DNA from 3 places in the Allosaccharopolyspora coralli genome. Region 1 is predicted to be linked to each of the others. Evidence: predicted binding sites of a transcription regulator. Region 1 holds the regulator's gene; each other region holds the start of a gene.

Region 1 (4,992 bases):
ATCTTCGCCGCACGCCGCGTCGCCCCACCGGACTTGATGGTGCCCGCAGAGGCGTCGGCACCGCGCATGAACGACACGGGACCGGAGGCCGTCCCGCCCGAGGAGAGCAGCTCCTTCGACGACCGGATACGGGACAGGTTCAGACCCGACCCCGAGCCTCCCTTGAAGATCAGGCCTTCTTCCTTGTACCAGTCCAGGATGGACTCCATCGTGTCGTCGACCGACAGGATGAAGCATGCCGAGACCTGCTGCTTCGACGTCGTGCCGACGTTGAACCACACCGGCGAGTTGAAGCTGAACACCTGGTGCAGCAGCATCCAGGTCAGCTCGTGCTCGAAGACCTCCGCGTCCGCGTCGGTGGCGAAGTAGCCCTGCTCGACGCCGGCACCGACATACGTCTTGACGACGCGGTCGATCAACTGGCGCAAGCTGCTCTCACGCTCCTCGGTGCCCACTGCGCCACGGAAGTACTTGCTGGTCACGATATTGACAGCGTTCAGCGACCAGGAATCGGGGAACTCCACGCCGCGCTGCTCGAAATTGACGGTGCCGTCTCGCCAGTTCGTCATCACGACGTCCCGGCGCTCCCAGCCCACCTCGTCGTACGGGTGCACTCCTGCCGTGGTGAACACCCGCTCGACCCGGAGTCCTTCGCGGGCACCCGAGCCCGACTCCCCTGCGGCCCCGACCGGACTGCCGACGGTCTCTGTCATGACCTGACCCTCTTCCTCGCTCGCTCGTGCCTTTCCCCCGTCCGGGCTCCCCGTCCGGTTCGGTCCCATCTGGTCGTCGTTCGCTCTCCACGCCCGGCGGACCGCGCGTCGCCGTGTGCCCGCTCCGCCCCGAGACGACCGTCGTCGTTTCCTACTCACCGCTGCCCACCGTTTCGTCCGGCTCGACTAACACGTCTGCCGCACGCAGATCCCGAATCTCCCGCTCGAAGTCCTCGACCGAGGAGAAGGCGCGGTAGACGCTGGCGAACCGCAGGTAGGCGACCTCGTCGAGCTCGCGGAGCGGACCGAGGATGGCCAAGCCGACTTCGTGGCTCTGGAGTTCGGCTACCCCTTGCGAGCGCACCGAATCCTCGACCTTGTGCGCCAACTGCTGCAGCGCATCCTCTTCGACAGGGCGCCCTTGGCAGGCTCGACGGACACCGCGGACCACCTTGTCCCTGCTGAACGACTCCGTGACCCCGGATCGTTTGACCACCGAGAGCACGACCTCCTCCACGGTGGTGAACCGTCGCCCGCAGGCGGAACAGGATCGGCGCCGACGGATCGCCTGCCCCTCGTCGATCTCTCGCGAGTCGACCACCCGCGAGTCCTCGCCGCGGCAGAACGGACACCGCACGATCGCCCCCTTCTGACGCCCTCGCCAACGCGGGTGACGTCCCCCTGAATTCCCGCCGTCAGGACATAGTCACTCAGACCACCGACAGATCCGCAACGCACCACGACGATCACACACCGAACACGATGCAGGCCCAAGCTGTGGAGGAAACACAACGACGTAACTACTAGATGTTGTGGTCAACTCTAAGCCTGCGAGTACTGCTTGGCAAACCGACACGGCGATGTCGCGTGATCGCACCGACCGAAGGTCGCTGATCTGCGTCAACCGTCGGATCCCATCCTCGGCTGCGACTCAGAGTGCATGTGGGAACTGACATGTGCGCCCGTAAGGCACGCCTCATACGTGAGCAGCCGCGGCAGCGTGAGGGGCTCCGGCATTGGAGTTCGTGCCTCGCAAGGCAGGGGATCCCGCCGCGTATACGGTGGCACCCAAGAGGACCACAACGCAGTCAGGCGTGCACTGCGGGTGTCGGTACCGCACCACCCACCCCAGTTCCACATGCGTTCTCAGTGTTAGAAGGTGTCTGTGGTCTGCGGTGGTGGTCACCTACCCGCGTCCCAGCTTGCCGCTCGCGGCGTTGGGGTCGCCTCGAGTACCAGCACGTACGCAGCGGCGGCCCCGGCCTTGCGAGCGACAACCTGGAACACCGGAGCTTCTCACCGTGCTCGGGCTGAACACGCAAGACCATGCCCTGACGGGCATCACAACAAGAACACAGACAGGCTTCTCAGGCCGAAGGAACGATGAGCGACTCGCCGGGTCGGGCGACCGACCCTTCCAGTCCATTCATCTCGACCATTCGTCGCACCACCGCGGCAGTGTCCGCGTGCGGGGCGTGCCTATTCGCCAATCCCCACAGCGTGTCGCCCGGTTCCACCTGGACGACGGTGGTGGGACTTGGCAGAGCGACAGCCCCGCCCGAGATTCCGACGAACCCCGCGACCACGACGACGAGGAACGTGCACGCCGCAACCGCGACTAGCCACACGAGCCCTTCTCCGCGGGAGCATTCTCCCCGAAGCCCGTGGCTGTAGCGCCGGCAGCGTGTCACTGCCCGTCGCCGAGGCGCACGTTCACCCTCGTCCCACTGAGACTCGCGCCCGCCGCGCACCACCGACGCGTCCCCGACGCCGCCCCCTGACGCCGCAGCACCCGTAAACCACACCGAATGACGAAGCGTCGCAGGCGTCAAGGGCGCTCTCGCGCGAACCGCCCTCCTGCCCCTCGACACGCTGGTCGTCCGAGACGACGCCCGTCGCCTTTCCGACATTCGCGGACCGGCCGGTCCCGACAGGCCCGCGGCAGCGCCCGCATCCGACCCGCGAGCGGCCGACGTTCGGAGTTGGAGGCGCCCCCGCTCGGCCGCCGCGGCACGCGGCTTATCCGCCGCCGACTGCCCGAGTTCGGCCCGCGCCCGAGTCTCCACGTTGGCCGTCATGTCGCCTCCTCCATACCCAGGACCACGCGAACGGGTGTCACGCGTGTCGATCTTGATCGAATACCAGTTCGATCGAACCTCTGTGCGATTGTGTACCAGACGGCACCGACAGCACCAGGTGTCGGCGGAAATTAGCTCGAACAGGTGTTTGATCCGCGGTCGATCGCCGTCTACTGTGGAACCGCACGCACAACGAGGCGCGACGCGCCGGCAGGAGGCTGAGGTGGCTGAGACGGTGGCTTCGACGGAGTCGGCGAACGCGCCGACCGAGGAAGCAAGGGCCGACACGACCGGCCAGGCCGCCTTCGCAGACGGACTGAGCGAACGCCAGAGCCGCGTACTCGAAGCGATCCGCGCGTGGATGAGGCAACGCGGATATCCGCCCAGCGTCCGGGAGATCGGCGACGCGGTCGGCCTCACCTCGACCTCCTCAGTCGCGTACCAGCTCCGGGTGCTGGAACGGAAAGGTTTCCTGCGTCGCGACCCGCACCGGCCCCGCACGGTCGGCGTGCTCGTCGAGGAGGCGGACGAAGCGGACGCGAAAGCGCGGCCGGAGGCGGCCTACGTTCCGGTCGTGGGCCGTATCGCCGCGGGCGGACCGATCCTCGCCGAGGAGGCGATCGAAGACGTCTTCCCGCTTCCCAAGGAACTCGTCGGCGAGGGGACGTTGTTCCTGTTGCAGGTGGTCGGCGACTCCATGATCGACCTCGGGATCAACGACGGCGACTGGGTCACCGTCCGCCAGCAGCCGGAAGCCGACAACGGCGATGTGGTCGCGGCGATGATCGACGGAGAGGCGACGGTCAAAACGTTCAAGCGCACTTCCGACCACGTCTGGCTCATGCCGCACAACGAGGCGTTCGAGCCGATCCTGGGCGACGAGGCGACCGTACTGGGCAAAGTCGTCGCGGTCCTGCGCCGACTCTGACGCCCGTCGACGCGCGGCGGATCGACCGGCGAATCACGACCTCAATCGGGCGAGCTTGCCGCCGAAATACATGATCAGAGCGGCGAACACCGCAGCGATGGCGAGATTTTGTCCCGTCGTGTTCGCGTTTGATTCCGGTTCACCGGCGTGCTCTGCGGGAGGCGGTTCCTCGTCCCCTGTCGCATCCGACGGTGGCCCCGCCTCGCCGGAGGCTGCCTGCTCGACTCCCGGCACCATGCGCACTGGTTGCGATCCTTCCGAGGCCGACAACAGTGCGCCGTCGGGTTCGAACGCCACAGCCTCTCCTTGGGGCTCGTCAGGCAACGGAACCCGGAGTGGCCGGCGAGCCAGCGCAGCGACGACGTCGCCCTCGGGGGCAGGAAAGACGTACGCATCCGTGTAAGTCCGCAAAGCAACGGTCCGTCCATCCGCGCTGACCGCTCCACCAGTCACGACAGCGCTGGCGATGCTGCCCTCTACCGGCCCACCGGGGGTGGTGGTCGGGCCGAGCCGCACGGACCCGACCCGCTCCAAGGGCACGGTCTCCCCGTCGACCAGCGGTTCTGCGGGCCGATACACGCCAGCTTCGCCGAGCGGTTCCTTCGTGACGACGTGGGGCACGCCGCGACCGTCGAGCAGCATCGCTTCCGCATCGTGCGGACCATCGGGATACGTGAGTCGGTGTAGGGCGCTCCGCCCGTCCGGATACAGCACATGCACCGCAGCGGTCTCCCGTTTGCGCTGGTTGTCACCGGTATCCGCGAGCCACACCTCGCCGTCGGCGCCGAGCGCCAGGTCTTCCACGTCGTACGGGTCCGCCGGTGCCGTCCGCTCGTCGCGCACCGAACAGTCTCTCGGATCCAGCATTGCGACCGACAGCGACGTTCCTCCGTCGCCGGTGACGAACCACGACTCCCCGTCCGAGTCCAGTCCCGAGAGTTCGTCCAAGCTTGGGTCGGTGACCGTACACATCGCGCTCGGCGGGGGAAACTCCGGCGGCGGTGGCTGCGCGGCTCCACTCGGCGCGGCAATCCACTGCCACGCCACGCCGAGCGTCAGCGCGGTCACCACCGCGCCGAACCGTCGCGCCAGTCTCACCCGGTGCCCGTGAACGGCTTCAGCGCCCCCGCCAGTTCCGCACGTACCTTCGCCCGGAGTCGCGTGCCCTCCGCGGTGTGGTCCTCGTCGATGACCTCACCCTCCGCGTGTGCTCGGGCGACGAGTTCGCCTCGCGTGTACGGGACGAGGGCGTCGACGAACACATCCGGCCGCG
Region 2 (4,992 bases), 220 kb from region 1:
GACCTCGACGTCGCCGGTATCGACGGCGGACCGGTGCATGCGGTCTTCATCCGCGCGCCATGGGTGGACAAGGTCGGCGCGGACGTGGAGGTCCTCGCGAGGTCCCGGCCGCCGACCGCGGCGGAGGTCACAGCGAGCGAGGACGGTCTCGGTAGGATCGTCGCGGTCCGGCAGGGGCCGGTGCTGGCGACCTCCTTCCACCCGGAACTGGTCCAGGGCGACGAGCGCGTCCATCGCCATTTCGTGGAGACGGTCCGCGCGGGGTGAGCGATCTGCCACCGGCGGGAAGCCGGTGCGGACACGAACCGGCGCGACGGACGAAGACGGACGGCGCCGCCGCGACGCGGCGCGATCGGACAAGACGGAGGAAAGATGAGCGGCCACTCCAAGTGGGCGACCACCAAGCACAAAAAGGCCGCCGTGGACGCCAAGCGTGGGAAGCTTTTCGCAAAGCTGGTCAAGAACATCGAGGTCGCGGCCCGAACCGGAGGGGGAGAGCCGGAGGCCAATCCCACGCTGTTCGACGCGATGCAGAAGGCACGCAAGAACTCCGTACCGCAGGACAACATCGAGCGGGCGCGTAAGCGGGGTGCCGGCGAGGAAGCCGGCGGCGCCGAGTGGCAGACGATCATGTACGAGGGGTATGGGCCGAGCGGCGTGGCCGTGCTCATCGAGTGCCTGACCGACAACCGCAACCGCGCGGCGGGCGACGTTCGGACGGCGATGACCCGCAACGGCGGCTCGATGGCCGATGCGGGGTCGGTGTCGTACCTGTTCTCGCGCCGGGGCGTGGTCCTGTTGCCCAAGGCGGGACTGTCCGAGGACGACGTGCTCGCCGCGGTCCTGGAGGCCGGGGCCGACGAGGTCAACGACCTCGGCGAGAGTTACGAGATCCTTTCCGAGCCGAGCGATGTGGTCGACGTCCGCAAGGCGTTGCAGGCCGAGGGCATCGAGTACGACTCGGCGGAGATGAACTTCCTGCCGTCGGTGCAGGTCCCGGTCGACGCCGAGGCCGCACGGAAGCTGTTCAAGATCGTCGACGCGCTCGAGGACTGCGACGACGTGCAGAACGTGTATTTCAACGCCGACATCTCGGACGACGTCATGGCCGAGGTCGGGTGACACACTCAGAGTGCATTGGGAACTGGCTTGTGTGCCCGTAGGGCACGGTCATACGTGATCAGCCGCAGCGCGAACTGGGGCGGCGGTACCGGACCACCCACCCAAGTTCCAAAACGCCCTCTCAGTGATCCGGTGCGAGCGGCACTTTCGCCTCACGGGACGAGGCGAGAGTGCCGTTCGCACCGAACAGCGGGTGAGGTGAACGGACCGTTCGCCCCACCGGACGAGGCGAGAGTGCCGCTCGCCTGTTCGAGACACGGTCGGTTGAACCCGCAGTCGGACACCGTCGGGTGAACCGATGTGCGCGGGCCGCTCGGGCGGCTCGCGGAGTCCTGTGCCGAAGGGATCGCGATGGCCTCGATCGACGAGGACGAGCGGCTGCGCCGCTGGATGATCAACACCGCGGACGAGCACGGTGCCGCCGTGATGCACGTGCGAGCCGGAGACCAGGAGGCGGCGTACGCGTTCACGGTCGGCGCCTGGCGGCGGTTCGGCAAGCCCGAGGCGGTGGTGATCGGCCTGCCGCGCGAGGTCGCGCACGCGGTGCTCAACACCTACGTGCGTCGCGCGTCGTCGGGGGAACGGTTCAAGCCGGGCGGGACCTACGACGGATTCCTGCAGGGCTGCCCGATGACGGTGGAACGGATCGCCAAGCAGCACTACGCGCAGTTCCTGGGCAGCGCGTTCCTGGTCTACCGCGACGACGACTTCCCGGCGGTGCAGTTGATCGCCGCGACGCCGCAGGGCGCGTTCCCGTGGCACGAGGACGCGCCGCGCGGGTTCGCCGAGTACCAGCCTGTGCTCACGGTCAGCGGGGTTCCGGAAAGCTGGACGCCGGGCGCGAACGGTCCCTGACCGGTTCCGCCGACGGTGCGCGTGTCGGGGTTCCGGCGACGGGGTGATCACCCGGTACAGTTCGAACGGATGTTCACCCGAGTCCTTCGGGCTCAGAAGCGGGGAGTGCGGCGTGCGTGTGCTGGGAGTCGACCCCGGGCTGACCCGGTGCGGGATCGGCGTGGTCGACGGTGAGCGTGGTCGTCGCGCCCGCTGTGTCGAGGTCGGTGTCGTCCGGACCCCGGCCGAGACGGAATTGCCACGGCGCCTGCAGGTGGTGGGCGAGGAGGTCGAGCGCTGGCTCGACCGGCATCGTCCGGAGGTCGTGGCCGTCGAGCGGGTGTTCAGTCAGCACAACGTCAGCACGGTGATGGGCACCGCGCAGGTCTCGGGCGTGGTGGCGTTGCTCGCTGCGCAGCGTGACGTGCCGGTCGCGTTCCACACGCCGAGCGAGGTCAAGGCGGCGATCAGTGGCTCGGGGCGCGCCGACAAGAAGCAGGTGGCGGCCATGGTCACGAAGATCCTCGGCTTGGACACGCCGCCGAAACCGGCGGACGCGGCCGACGCGCTCGCGCTCGCGGTCTGCCACGTGTGGCGTGGTCCGATGCTCGCGCGGATCGCCGAGGCTCAGACGCGAGCGGAGGCGCTGGCGAAGAACCATCGGAACCGGCTGCAGGAGGCGTCGCGGGCAGCGCGCCGGTCGGGCGAGAAGCCGTCGAAAGGACACAGGCGATGATCTCCTCCGTGCGGGGACCGGTGTTGTCGGTGGGCTTGGACCACGCGGTCGTCGAGGTCGGCGGCGTGGGGCTCGCCGTGTACGCGACGCCGGCGACGTTGGCCTCGTTGCGGCGCGGTGAGCAGGCCGCGCTGTCGACGGCGCTGGTCGTCCGGGAAGACTCCCTCACGCTGTACGGCTTCGCCGACGCGGAGGCGTGCGAGCTGTTCGGCCTGTTGCAGACGGTGTCCGGAGTGGGACCGCGGCTCGCGTTGGCGACGCTGGCGGTGCTCGACCCGGACCAGCTCTGCGGCGCGATCGGGGACGGCAACATCACCACTCTCACGCAGGTGCCCGGTGTGGGGAAGAAGAGCGCCGAACGTCTCGTGCTCGAACTGCGGGACAAGGTCGCCGCGTTCGCCGGGCCTTCGGCGACCCTTCAGCAGTCCGCGGGCGACGGCCGGGTGCGCACGGAGGTTGCCGAAGCGCTCGTGGGTCTCGGTTTCACCGCGAAACAGGCCGAGCAGAGCGTCGAGAAGGTGCTCGCCGCCAACGGTGCCGAGGCCGACACCTCCGCCGTGCTGCGCAAGGCGCTCGCGGTGCTGGGGCCGAAATGAGCGAGCCCGAGGAGCTGGACCCGACGTGGTCGGTGCACTCGTCGAACGGGCAGGTCGAACCGAACCGGGATCTCTCGGCGCGGGAGGCGTCGGCGGAGCACGACGTCGAGCGCAGCCTGCGCCCGCGCGAGCTCGAGGAGTTCGTCGGGCAACCGCGCGTACGCGAGCAGCTGCAACTCGTGCTGCGGGGCGCGCTCAACCGCGGCGACCAGCCGGACCACGTGTTGTTCTCGGGGCCGCCGGGACTGGGCAAGACGAGCCTCGCGATGATCATCGCCGCCGAGCTCGGCGCCGCGATCCGGGTCACGTCGGGCCCGGCGTTGGAACGGCCGGGGGACCTCGCAGCGATGCTGTCGAACCTCACCGAGGGCGACGTGCTGTTCATCGACGAGATCCATCGCATCGCCAGGCCGGCCGAGGAGATGCTCTATCTGGCGATGGAGGACTTCCGGGTCGACGTGGTCGTCGGCAAGGGGCCGGGAGCGACCAGCATCCCGTTGGAGATCGCACCGTTCACACTGGTCGGTGCGACGACGCGGTCGGGGGCGTTGACCGGACCGCTGCGCGACCGGTTCGGTTTCACCGCGCACATGGAGTTCTACTCGCCCTCCGAGCTGGAGCTGGTGCTGCGCCGCTCGTCGGAGATTCTGGGTGTGGATCTCCGCGAGGACGGCGCGCGCGAGATCGCCCGCCGTTCGCGGGGGACCCCTCGGATCGCCAACCGGCTGCTGCGCCGGGTCCGAGATTTCGCCGAGGTACGGGCCGACGGAGCGGTGACGGTCGAGGTCGCGCGAGCGGCGCTGGAGGTCTACGACGTGGACGAGTACGGGCTGGACCGGCTGGACCGTGCGGTGCTCGCGGCGCTGGTGAAGTCCTTCCACGGCGGACCTGTCGGAATCTCCACCCTGGCCGTGGCCGTCGGTGAGGAGTCGACGACCGTCGAGGAAGTGTGCGAGCCGTATCTGGTGCGCGCAGGCATGATCGCCCGGACGCCGCGTGGCCGGGTGGCGACGGCTGCCGCGTGGCAGCACGTGGGGGTGACTCCGCCGCCGCACGCTCCCGGCGAACAATTGCCCGGTTTGTTCGATGCGGAGTGACCCGGAGTAGGGTGCGCGCCACCGCCGGTGGGACTGGCACACTGGTACCGGACATCCGAACAATCCGGGCGCGCGGTTCGAGGACCGTGCCCACGAGGCCGTCCCCCGGCGCCCGCCGAACGGAGCACGATGGAATCCCTAATTTTCCCGCTGTTGATCGCGCTGCTCGCCGTGCCGCTGTTCCTGCAGGCACGCAAGCAGAAGAGGGCGATGCAGGAACAGCAGAAGCTGCAGAACTCGCTGGCCACCGGCGACCGGGTCATGACGACCTCGGGTCTGTTCGGCACCATCGTCGGCACCACCGACGACAGCATCGAGCTGGAGATCGCTCCGAACCTGGTGACCACCTGGGTGCGGGCCGCGATCCGCGAGAAGGTCGAGACCGAATCCGCCGACTCCGTGGCCGCTGACTCCGAGGTCGACGTTGCCTCGGACGGCGAGCTGACCCCGGCGACCGAGGTCAAGTCCGACGAGTCGCAGGGTGAGGTCGCGACCCCGATCGAGCAGCAGAAGAACTGACACTTTCGCGGGTGGTGTGAGCGCGGTCGGCCGGACATGCTTCGGCCGATCCCGCCGCTCCGGTGCGTAGAGGGTGTGCGGGTTGGTG
Region 3 (4,992 bases), 2.0 Mb from region 1:
CGGGTGTGGGGCAGCCCGCGCAACAGCCGCCGGAGCAGCCGTTCGGCCAGGACCTGTCCTCGGCGCAGCTGCTGCGACAGACGAAGCGTCCGCCGCAGTCCGGGTGGCGCAAGGCGTTGTACCTGCTCAGCGGCAAGTCGATCAACCTTGGCGAGAGCCAGTCCGACATGTACCGCCGCGAGCTGATCTCTCGGATCAATCAGCCGCTCGCGGGCTGCTACAAGATCGCGATGCTCAGCCTGAAGGGCGGTGTGGGCAAGACGACCGCCACGGCAACACTCGGCTCGACGTTCTCGTCGCTGCGCGGCGACCGCGTCGTGGCCGTCGACGCGAACCCCGACCGCGGGACGTTGAGCCAGAAGATCCCGCTGGAGACCACTGCCACCGTCCGTCACCTGCTGCGGGACGCCCAGCGCATCAGCAAGTACAGCGACGTCCGTTCGTACACCTCGCAGGGACCCAGCCGGTTGGAGGTGCTGGCCAGCGAGCAGGACCCGGCGGTCTCGGAGGCGTTCAGCGAGGACGACTACCGGCGCACGGTGACCTTGCTGGAGCACTTCTACAACGTGGTGCTCACCGACTGTGGCACCGGCCTGATGCACTCGGCGATGAAGGGCGTCCTCGACGTCGCGGACTCGCTGGTGCTGGTCTCGTCGAGCTCGATCGACGGCGCGCGCAGCGCGTCGGGAACCCTGGACTGGCTCGACGCGCACGGATACGGGGAGTTGGTGAAGCGGTCCGTGACCGTGATCAACTCGGTGCGTCCGGGGTCGGGCAAGGTCGACATCGACAAGCTCGCCGCCCACTTCGGTTCCCGGTGCCGTGCGGTGGCGAAGATCCCCTTCGACCCGCATCTGGAAGAAGGCGCCGAGGTCGAGCTGGACCAGCTCGCCGCACCGACGCGGCTCGCGTTGCTGGAGCTCGCCGCACTCGTCGCGGACGACTTCCCGCAGGCAGCAGGCCGTCAGCGCATGGTCTGATCAGCCCTCTGGGAACGACACCGCGAGGCGCGGGGATGCAGGACCACCTACTCACGTTCCCGGATGCCGTCTGGGAGCGGGCGGACGCTCAGCTCTCGCCGGGGTCGCCGTTGTTGCGGTTCTTGCGCTCTTCGTCGAGTTTGCGCAGGAAATCGGGGTCGTCGTCCGGCGGGACCTGGGTGCCGGGCCGGCCGAAGAGCTCGCCGACGCCGTTCTCCGGACCGAAGGCCTTCCACAGCAATACGATGACGGTGATCGCACCGATCGCTGCCAGCGCGTAGAGCATCGCCCACCTCCGTTTCGTCCCTTTCGAGACTAGCTGGTGTGGCGTGGTGGTGGGGTCGCCGAGTCAGGCTGTGTGGCTCACGTCGTTGGTCAGCTCCGCCAGCAGGGTCTTCACCTCGGACTCCCGGAACCGGCGGTGCCCGCCCGGGGTACGGATCGAACCGATGCGCCCGGCGGTGGCCCAGCGGGTGACGGTCTTCGGGTCGACGCGGAACAGCGTGGCGACCTCGCCGGGTGTCAGGAGTTGCTCCTGGCTGTTCGGGCGGGTCTGCGGCGTCACGGTCACGGCTTGCCTCCACGGGTCTTCGCAACAGGTGTTCGGGGAGTCGGTGGTATCGGCTCCGCTGTCTCGCATCCTGGCAGCCGGACATGCGGGTACTCGAACACTCAGGTCCAGGTAAAGGGAAGGTAAGGGACGAACGGGCGTATTCGGACGCAGCGCGCGCCGAGGCGTTGATCGGACCTCCGGCCGGGGTGCCGTTTCCGCACGTCCCGGACCGTCGGCCGTCGGTGACCTCCCGTGCTCTACCCTGGTTGACGTGCAGGAACAGCAGAACGCAAGCGACTCGGTCGGGAGCACTCGCGCCGCTGGTCGACCGCACTCACTGGCCGTCGACCTCACGCTCTACACGCTCGCCCGGTTCGGCATGGTCGTCGCCTTGGCCGCTGTGCTCCTGCTCTTCCGGGTTCCGTTGCTCGTCGCGCTCGCGGTTGCCGTGGTCGTCGTCATGCCGTTGTCCCTCGTGTTGTTCAAGGGCTTGCGTCACCGCGTCGCGGTCGGTGTCGAGGAGCGCACCCGGCACCGCCGGGCACGCCGCGACGAACTCCGTGCGCAGCTCAGGGGCGAACGGGACGAGGAACCCGCGAATCGTGCGGCCGAGCAGCATGCGACGTCGGAGGAGCGTTCGTGACCGAGATCGTGGATCGCTGGTGCGAACGCACCCGGGACTGGACGTCGGAGGCGGTACGGGTCATCGAGGCCGACGCGAACCGCAGCGCCGACACGCACCTGCTCACGTATCCGCTCCCGCACGCCTGGGGTATTGACCTTTACTTGAAGGACGAGTCGACGCATCCGACCGGCTCGCTGAAGCACCGGCTGGCGCGCTCGCTGTTCCTGCACGCGATCTGCAACGGCTGGATCGCCGAGGGAACGCCGGTCATCGAGGCGTCGTCGGGGTCCACAGCCGTCTCCGAGGCGTACTTCGCCCACCTGCTCGGGCTGCCGTTCATCGCGGTGATGCCGCGGTCGACGAGCGCCGAGAAGGTCGCACTCATCGAGCGACAGGGTGGCAAATGTCACTTCGTCGACGAGCCGAACGCGATCTACGACGAGTCCCGCAGGCTCGCCGCCGAACTCGGCGGGCACTTCATGGACCAGTTCACCCACGCCGAGGGGGCGACGGACTGGCGCGGCAACAACAACATCGCCGAGTCGATCTTCGAACAGATGCGGCGGGAGCGCCATCCGGAGCCGGCGTGGATCGTCACCGGCGCGGGCACCGGCGGCACGAGCGCGACGTTGGGCCGCTACGTCCGCTACCGCAGGCACGGAACCCGCCTGGCCGTGGTGGACCCGGAGCACTCGGTGTTCTTCGACGCGTGGTGCGAGAACGACCCCGGTCGCGTCGGCGACCGCGGCTCGCTGATCGAGGGCATCGGACGTCCCCGGGTCGAACCCTCGTTCGTCGGTCAGGCCATCGACCGCATGGTCAAGGTTCCGGACGCGGCCTCGATCGCGACGATCCGGTGGACCGAGGAAGTGCTCGGCCGCCGAGTCGGCGGCTCCACAGGGACCAACCTGTGGGGGGTGTTCACCCTCGTCGCCGAGATGGTCGCGCGTGGGGAACGCGGCAGCATCGTGACACTGCTCTGCGACGGCGGTGAGCGGTACGCGCACACCTACTACGACGACGGCTGGGTGTCCGAGCAAGGCATGGATCTGGATCGACCGTGGCGCGTGCTGGAGCGGTTCCACGCCACCGGGCAGTGGCCTGCCGACGAGCGCGCCGGGGTCGAGACGAGTGCGTAAGCCTGCCGTAGCCGCCGGTGCGCTCGCGCTGGGAGTCCTGGCCGGGTGTTCGGGACAGGAGCCCGCCCCGGAGCAGCCCCCCACCCCCTCGACGGAGACGAGTGAGCAGCCGACGCTGGAGTCGGTCGAGCCCTCGATCACCCGTGAGATCCCGCAGGAGCAGCGGCAGCGGCTCGCGCGACTGCCGAGCGAGCGCCTGTGTGAGCTGGTGACACCGGACGAACTCGGTCAGCTCGCGTTCCCCGTGCAGCGCGGGCAACCCCGCGAGGTGGGTTTCGATCCGACGTTGCGTGGCTGCTCGTTCGAGGCGCAGGGCGGCGCGCGTGCGGTGTTGCTGGGGGCGCAGCCGGCCGGCTACGGCAGCCTCGGCGACACCGAGGTCGACCTCGGTGGGACGCGCGGCACGCAGACCTTGCACGTCAACGATTGCACTGTGTTCGCCGACGTTGAGGACGCGACTCTGCAGGTCGTCGTGACGGCCCCGGAAGCGGGGTCGGACCAGTGCGAGGCCGCGCAGGGCATCGCCCAGTACACCTTGGCCGCTCTCGTCCGATGACCCCGATTCGTGAAGCGAACGGCACTTTCGCCTCGTCTCGTGAGGCGAAAGTGCCGTTCGCCTCACGAGATCAGCCCTGGCCGAGGGCGAGGGCGAGAGCCGTCGCGACCGCCCACACGAGCATCGCCAGGCCGGTGTCGCGCAGCGCGGGCACCAGGGCACTGCCGGTGCGTCCGCTCAGCACCGCTCGCAGCGAGGGGAACATCAACGGCAGCGCGAGGAACGCGGTGAGCACCCACGGGCTGCGCAGGCCGGTGAGCAGCGTGATGACGAACGGCACCAACGCGAGCACGACGTAGAGCGTGCGGGTGTCACGGTCGCCGAGCAGGACGGCGAGTGTGCGCTTGCCGGTCTCGCGGTCGGTGGGAATGTCACGCAGGTTGTTCGCCACGAGCACCGCCGCCGAGAACGAGCCGATCGCGACCGCTCCGCCGACGCCGACACCGTTGAACGATCCGGACTGCACGAACAGGGTGCCCAGCACGCCGACGAGTCCGAAGAACACGAACACCGCGATCTCGCCGAACCCGGAGTAGCCGTACGGGCGAGAGCCGCCGGTGTAGAACCATGCCGCCGCGATGCAGGCGGCTCCGACGAGCAGCAGCCACCACTGTCCGCTCAGCGCTACGACGCCGAGCCCGCACACGGCCGCGAGCCCGAAGCACACGAACGCGGCGGTGCGGACCGCGCCGGGTTCGGCGAGGCCGGAGCCGACGAGCCGCAGCGGGCCGACGCGCTGCTCGTCGGTGCCGCGAACGCCGTCGGAGTAGTCGTTGGCGTAGTTGACGCCGACGATCAGCGTGACCGCCACCAGCAGCGCGAGCAGCGCGATCACCGGGTCGAACCGGTCCACGCCCGCTGCCGCCCCGGTCCCCACGATCACGGGTGCGAACGCGTTCGGCAGGGTGCGCACGCGTGCGCCTTCGATCCACTGTGCGACTGTCGCCATGGCGCCATCTTCGCCCATCGGGTGCGGGTGATCGACTCGTGGTCGGTCACTGCCTGCCGAGCAGGTCGCGCACGGCGGCCCGGTCGACCTTTCCGGGCCCGCGCAGCGGCAGTTCCTCCACGGCGACGATGCGTTTCGGAGCGGCTTCGGCACCGGCACGGGACCGAACCGCTTCCCGGAGTTCGGCGGT

The links. The regulator LexA, encoded in region 1, represses DNA repair genes until DNA is damaged. The targets are predictions, from matches to a motif close to CGAACACGTGTTCG.
Region 2: the regulator LexA is predicted to act here: its motif matches at 2,040-2,053, upstream of ruvC (crossover junction endodeoxyribonuclease RuvC).
Region 3: the regulator LexA is predicted to act here: its motif matches at 1,573-1,586, upstream of GIY23_RS20870 (BldC family transcriptional regulator).

What each region holds. Positions count from the first base shown of each region.
Region 1 is NZ_CP045929.1:1,662,203-1,667,194, reverse strand. Features, by position in the region: gene GIY23_RS07935 (vitamin B12-dependent ribonucleotide reductase) at 1-713, opposite strand, end outside; gene nrdR (transcriptional regulator NrdR) at 865-1,350, opposite strand; gene lexA (transcriptional repressor LexA) at 3,015-3,719, shown strand; gene GIY23_RS07915 (NHL repeat-containing protein) at 3,753-4,817, opposite strand; gene hflX (GTPase HflX) at 4,814-4,992, opposite strand, start outside.
Region 2 is NZ_CP045929.1:1,880,744-1,885,735, forward strand. Features, by position in the region: gene pdxT (pyridoxal 5'-phosphate synthase glutaminase subunit PdxT) at 1-267, shown strand, start outside; gene GIY23_RS08955 (YebC/PmpR family DNA-binding transcriptional regulator) at 373-1,122, shown strand; gene GIY23_RS08960 (DUF4262 domain-containing protein) at 1,474-1,977, shown strand; gene ruvC (crossover junction endodeoxyribonuclease RuvC) at 2,090-2,692, shown strand; gene ruvA (Holliday junction branch migration protein RuvA) at 2,689-3,288, shown strand; gene ruvB (Holliday junction branch migration DNA helicase RuvB) at 3,285-4,385, shown strand; gene yajC (preprotein translocase subunit YajC) at 4,515-4,904, shown strand.
Region 3 is NZ_CP045929.1:4,484,400-4,489,391, reverse strand. Features, by position in the region: gene GIY23_RS20880 (MinD/ParA family protein) at 1-980, shown strand, start outside; gene GIY23_RS20875 (hypothetical protein) at 1,069-1,266, opposite strand; gene GIY23_RS20870 (BldC family transcriptional regulator) at 1,330-1,551, opposite strand; gene GIY23_RS20865 (DUF4229 domain-containing protein) at 1,805-2,176, shown strand; gene cds1 (L-cysteine desulfhydrase Cds1) at 2,173-3,297, shown strand; gene GIY23_RS20855 (DUF3558 family protein) at 3,290-3,853, shown strand; gene GIY23_RS20850 (1,4-dihydroxy-2-naphthoate polyprenyltransferase) at 3,924-4,802, opposite strand; gene menE (o-succinylbenzoate--CoA ligase) at 4,849-4,992, opposite strand, start outside.